Regions from separate parts of the Brevibacillus sp. NL20B1 genome, predicted to be linked through region 2. Evidence: predicted binding sites of a transcription regulator. Region 2 holds the regulator's gene; the other holds the start of a gene.
The links. The regulator CtsR, encoded in region 2, represses protease genes until heat stress. The targets are predictions, from matches to a motif close to ATGGTCAATAAAGGTCAAACA.

Region 1 (3,071 bases), on a different contig from region 2:
AGGAGAATGGCCGATGCCGCATATTGACGAACTGACTTTGATGATGTACAGCGATGACGAGTTGTCCGCCGAGGAAGCGGCCCGCGTTCAAGAGCATCTGGACCACTGCTTTCACTGCCGGCAGTCGTGGGAGCGGTTGACCGGCGAGCAGCATCTGCTGGCAGAGACGATTTTCGCCGCGGATACGTCGCTGCCGCCGCTGGAGTTGGACTCGCTCACGGCGGCGCAGATTGAAGGCATTGCCATCCTGCACAGGCGGCATCGCCGCCGCCTGCTGTGGCGGGCGATACTTGGCGCGGGCACTCTTCTGGCGGTTGCGGCCGGGTATCTCATTTTTTGGCAGAGTGTGTGGTTTCACTGGGTTGCCTCTGCGTGGAATTCCTGGACATCCCGCTTCTTTTGGGGATCAGCCCTGTGGCTGAAGGACAACGCCGGTGACCTGTTCAACGTCCCCGGTCCATACGTGGTGGCACTGCCGCTGCCGCTGCTGCTGCTGATCGGTCTGCTTTTGCTGGTGAACATACGCTTCCTTCCCTTTCCTCCATCCCGGCTGCAGAATCGGGAGGTCGACTGATGGGACGGATCAAACTCATCCTCTGCCTGCTGCTGTCCGTTTTCCTGCTTGTGCCGGCACATGCAGTCCATGCGTTCGGCACAGTGTCAAACCATAGCTACGTGCTGCCGGCTGACGCGGTGCACGACGGCGATCTGGCGGTCAACGCCAATACGGTCTCCATCGAAGGAACAGTGAACGGCGACCTGTACGTGCTTGCAGAAAACGTACAGATACGCGGACGCGTCACCGGTGATGTCCTCGCGTTTGCGGTCGACACTCGCATCGACGGCACTGTCGCGGGAGATGTGCGCGCCTTCACGCAGCAGCTGTCGATCTCCGGCAATGTGGAACGAAACGTCACCGTCGGTTCCAGCCACATCGTGCTGGAGCAGAACGGCCGTATAGGCGGCAGCCTGCTGATGTTTACCCCGCATGCGGACCTGAACGGCAAAGTGGCCCGTGAAGCAAACGGCAAGGTGGACACCCTGCGCATCACGGGCGAAATCGGAGAAGGCATCTCACTACTCCACTCCAGCTCCCTGCAGATTGACGCACCTGCCGTGATCGGCGGCGATCTGGTCTACTCCAGTCCGCATCGGGCTGCGATCGGTTCCGGCGCTGTCCTCAAAGGGAAGGAACTGTATTCCCCCGCGGTGGTGGCTGCAGACCAAGACACCTTTTCCTACTTTCCCATCCTGTTGGGCCTCTCGTCGCTGCTCAGCACGCTGCTGCTCTGGCTGGCTGTGCGCTTTCTCTTCCCGGCCGGGCTGAGCTGCATCTACAGCCAATTGGACCGGCACCCGGGACAGGCGTTCGCTTGTGGCGCCGGCTTGGTGCTCGGCCTGCCGCTCCTGTCGATCGCGCTGCTGGTGACCGTCGTCGGGATTCCGGTGACGGTGGCGCTGCTGCTGGCATTCGTGCTGCTTACCTGGTCGGCAAAGGTGTTTGTCGGCTCCTGGATCGGCATCCGGCTGGCCGAGCGTTTTCGCTGGCGGCTTCCCCCCCTGCTCGCCGAGCTGCTGGGCGTGGTGGCGCTGCAGTGCCTGCTGATTATCCCGTTTGCCGGCTGGCTGTTCGCGCTGCCGGTGTGGATGGCCTTCCTCGGATCGCTGGCCTGCGCGGTCCGTCAGGCGAATAAAACATTTCTGACGCCATAAGGTTTAGGAGAGGCAGGATTGGGAGAGAACTGAGAGAAAGGCTTGCAGTTACCTGTTTGACCTTTACTGACCTTTCGTGTATGATTAATCTTACCAAGAGAGGAGGAAGGCTTAATGCATATGAACTTGATTCCCACCGTCATCGAACAGACGAATCGCGGTGAACGTGCATATGATATTTATTCGCGCCTGCTAAAGGATCGCATTATCTTTCTCGGAACGCCGATCAACGACACCGTTGCCAACATCGTCGTAGCGCAACTGCTGTTCCTGCAGGCCGAGGACCCGGACAAAGACATCCACTTGTACATCAACAGCCCGGGCGGTTCGATTACCGCCGGTATGGCGATTTATGATACGATGCAATTCATCAAACCGGATGTGTCCACCATTTGTGTCGGCATGGCCGCGTCGATGGGGGCGTTTTTGCTGGCGGCGGGCGCCAAGGGCAAACGCTTTGCCCTGCCGAACAGCGAAGTGATGATTCACCAGCCGCTCGGCGGCGCGCAAGGCCAGGCGAGCGACATCGAAATCGCTGCCAAACGCATCCTGAGAATGCGCGAACACCTGAACAAAATCCTCGCCGAGCGCACCGGTCAGCCGCTGGAGCGGATTCAAAAGGATACCGACCGCGACAACTTCCTCACCGCTCAGGAAGCGCTGGAGTACGGCCTGATCGACAAGGTAATCACGCCGGAATCCTCTTCCAAATAAGCAATCGGCTTGACAGGGTTCTTCCCCTCGAAGCACGACACCCGGCCAGCAAGGCCGGGTGTTTTTACTTCTCCTCCAATTGTCCGACCTCGACCGCCATGCTGTTGGCCGGATTGCCTTCAATGTGGACGCGGGCCGTCGCGGTTCGTTCATCCACGCCGTCGATCCAGACCGGCTGCCCTTTGTACTGGACCTCGATTTTTTCCGAGGAGCGCAGGATTTCCTGTGCGCGCTTCACATCCATGTATCATTCCCTCCCTTGGTGCTGTCAGCGGTTGTCGCGGGCCGAACTGGCGCCCGTCATGGTATCGGTGGTCGACTCCTCGATCAATCCGTTCTGGTCGCTGACCTGTCCGCCGCCGAGCCCCTCGTTTACCATACGGTCAATGTCCATGTCGTACTGGTCGCGTCCTTCGTATAGGGTGTCACGGTTGTTCTCCACACGTCTCCCTCCTTTGGCGCGGTTGGGCACCGGGTGATGAAAGACTCCATCGCATGCGGCAGCGAGTGGAAGCCTTGCCTGTTTCATCTGTTAGCATTCCCCCGAGCGACGGGAAAACATGCAGCCTGCCCCAAACAGACGCGTACCTTGAGGATATTACGGTTGCGCCAAATCACCCCGTCGCGTCAGCATGGGCCATCGC
Region 2 (3,071 bases):
ACATGACAACCCTGTTTGGGGAAGACAAAGAGACAGAGTAACCTGACAGGAACAATGGAGGGAGCCATGAGCATACCGTACGCTGTTTTGTTTGACATGGACGGAACCTTGTTGCAGACGGAGAAGCTGTCGACACCAGCGTTTCAGCGGACGTTTGAACAGCTTCGCGAAAAAGGTCTGTGGGACGGCCCCACCCCTGGCGAGCGGGAATTGGTCAATGTCTTGGGCATGACGATTGAGCAACTCTGGGCAAAATTGCTGCCGGGGGTCAGCGAAGATACCAAACAGATGGCCGATCGGCTGCTTTTGGAAAACGAACTGGCCCTGCTGCGGCAGAACGTCACCGATCTCTACCCGGGTGTCCGCGAAGTGCTTACGAAGCTGCATGCCGAGAACGTGGCCCTGTTTGTCGCCAGCAACGGGCAGGAACAATACATTGAAGCCATCTGCGATCATTACGGGCTGACGCCGCTGTTTACCGACCTGTACTCCGCGGGCCGCTTTCACACGCGTTCCAAACGGGATCTCGTGGCCAAACTGCTGCGTGATTACGATGTGAAACAGGCCGTCATGGTAGGAGACCGGCATTCCGATGTGGAAGCGGGCAAAGTGAACGGCCTGTTTACCGTGGGCTGCGACTTCGGTTTTGCCAAACAGGGGGAACTGGACGGAGCCGATGTGATCATTACCGCATTCTCGCAGCTGCCGGATCACCTGCCGGCCGTGACAACAGTTAACAGCAACCATCCCTAAACGTTCCGTTGGGGATGGTTTCAGCGTGTAGACAAAGTTCGCGGCGCATGGGAGATCGGGCCCGCTCGCTCGCTTGACGCCCAGCGCAGAAGCGGATAAAGTCCGCTCCAAAACGAGACGCGGGCAGGGGACAAACATCTGGGTGTTTCGCGGAAGTGAGACTTGTCTCCCCTGTTGATCCCCGCGTCTTCGTTTTTCCGCTGAGTGGGTCGTCAAAGGAGCTCGCTTGGCCCATCCTGCCATGCGACGGATATTGTCTTTTGCTTCGGTTGATGAATGGGCAGGCCTTCCGGCCTGGAAATCATTTTCTTATGGACGTTTATCCAATGAACGGTTTGCCTTCAGTCTGAAACCATCCCTAAACCTTCCGTTTGGGGATGGCTTTTGTTTTGGTTTCAACGACAGCCATTTTGCCTACACTAGAAACTGTATTCCCCTCTTGCATCCGTGCCATAAAGCCATTATAATCAAAGTCAAAGATAGTCAAAGTCAAGATCAAACAGATCAAACACAGTGGAACAGGAGGCGACGACTTGCGGAACATCTCGGACATTATTGAGCAGCATCTAAAGCGCATCATTCAAGAGAGTCCGAACGGCTCCGTCGAGATACAGCGCAGCGAGCTTGCCGACCTATTTCAGTGTGTGCCGTCACAGATCAATTACGTCATCAACACCCGCTTTACGGTCGAAAAAGGATACATCGTCGAGAGCAAGCGCGGCGGGGGCGGCTACATCCGCATCCGTAAAGTGCAGATCGTCAGCAAAGCCCGGTTGCAGGAGCTGTTGACCGAGGAGCTGATTGGCGAGAGCATCTCCCAGGGAGTGGGTCATGCGATTGTTGACCGCTTGCTGGAGGAAGGGTTGATCAACAACCGGGAAGCGGCTTTGATGAAAATCGCCACCTCGCGCAATGTGCTGACGGTGGAGGCGGAAATCCGCGACCGACTGCGGGCCAACATATTAAAACAGATGATAGCTGCCATTTTGCTGCGGTAGGGACTTTCACCAAGCCAACCCGGACCGGTTAGGAGGGACGATCTGATGAACTGTGAAGAATGCGGGAAACGACCGGCGACGCTGCATCTGACCAAAATCGTCAACGGCAAAAAAACGGAATATCATATCTGTGAGCACTGTGCTCAGGAAAAAGGGGATGTCTTTGCCGGTTTTCACAACTTCAGCATCAACAATCTCCTTTCGGGGCTGTTGCACTTTGATCCAATGACCAAAAAATCGCAGGAACCGGTACAGAAGCCGCTGCGCTGCGAAACCTGCGGGCTCACCTACGCCCAATTCAGCAAAAGCGGCCGGTTCGGTTGCAGCGACTGCTACACGTTTTTGGGCGACCGGTTGGATCCGCTCTTTCGCCGGATTCACGGCAATACCCAGCATATAGGGAAAGTGCCGGAGCGAACTGGCGGTCAACTCAAGCTGCGCAAAGAGCTGGAACAGCTAAAAAGCACGCTGCAGCACTACATCGCCAGCGAAGAGTTTGAAAAGGCGGCCGAAATTCGCGACCGCATCCGGGCGCTGGAACAAAAAATCGCGCAATCGTAAGCAGGGGGAGGTGAGGCGGATATGTCCCAACAGAAGTTCATGCAAAACCCGTGGAGCAACTGGATGAAAGGGGAGGGACCCGATTCCGACATCGTCATCAGCACGCGGCTGCGCATTGCCCGCAACCTGCGGCAGCATCCGTTCCCGCTGCTCGCCACCGATTCCCAGGCGGAAGAGGTCGTGAGGAAAGTGGCGGAGGTGAGCAGAAGCGAAGCGATGAAAAGCCGATACCCGGTGCAGCTGCTCCAGATGGACCAGCTGAGCCCGCTGGAGAAACGCGTGCTGGTAGAAAAACACCTGATCAGTCCCCACCTTGCCGAAGAATCCCGCAAAGGGGCTGTCCTGCTCAGCGAGGATGAATCCGTCAGCATCATGGTAAACGAGGAGGACCACATCCGCATTCAGGTGCTGCTGCCCGGCTTTCAGTTGAATGAAGCATGGGAGGTCGGCACCAAGATTGACGACGTGTTTGAAACGCAGCTGACGTACGCGTTTGACGAGAAGCGGGGGTATCTGACGAGCTGTCCGACCAACGTCGGCACCGGCATCCGCGCCTCGGTCATGCTGCATCTGCCAGCCCTGGTGATGACCCAGCAGATCAATCGCATTTTGCAGGCGATCAATCAGGTAGGACTGGTCGTCCGGGGCATCTACGGCGAAGGCAGTGAAGCGCTGGGCAACCTGTTCCAGCTGTCCAACCAGGTGACGCTGGGGATGTCGGAAGCGGACATCTTGTCCAACTTGTACAGTGTCGCCCGG

Region 1: a site for CtsR is predicted at 1,767-1,787, ahead of clpP (ATP-dependent Clp endopeptidase proteolytic subunit ClpP). Genes of this name have one in related genera too.

What each region holds. Positions count from the first base shown of each region.
Region 1 covers NZ_JAGTPT010000033.1:7,471-10,541, reverse strand. Annotated here, with positions in the region: gene KDN35_RS18170 (RNA polymerase sigma factor) at 1-27, shown strand, start outside; gene KDN35_RS18165 (zf-HC2 domain-containing protein) at 14-574, shown strand; gene KDN35_RS18160 (bactofilin family protein) at 574-1,713, shown strand; gene clpP (ATP-dependent Clp endopeptidase proteolytic subunit ClpP) at 1,834-2,427, shown strand; gene KDN35_RS18150 (H-type small acid-soluble spore protein) at 2,492-2,671, opposite strand; gene KDN35_RS18145 (hypothetical protein) at 2,696-2,869, opposite strand; gene KDN35_RS18140 (AAA family ATPase) at 3,042-3,071, opposite strand, start outside.
Region 2 covers NZ_JAGTPT010000029.1:59,120-62,190, reverse strand. Annotated here, with positions in the region: gene KDN35_RS17385 (MGDG synthase family glycosyltransferase) at 1-41, shown strand, start outside; gene KDN35_RS17380 (HAD-IA family hydrolase) at 67-753, shown strand; gene KDN35_RS17375 (CtsR family transcriptional regulator) at 1,287-1,751, shown strand; gene mcsA (protein-arginine kinase activator protein McsA) at 1,797-2,312, shown strand; gene mcsB (protein-arginine kinase McsB) at 2,334-3,071, shown strand, end outside.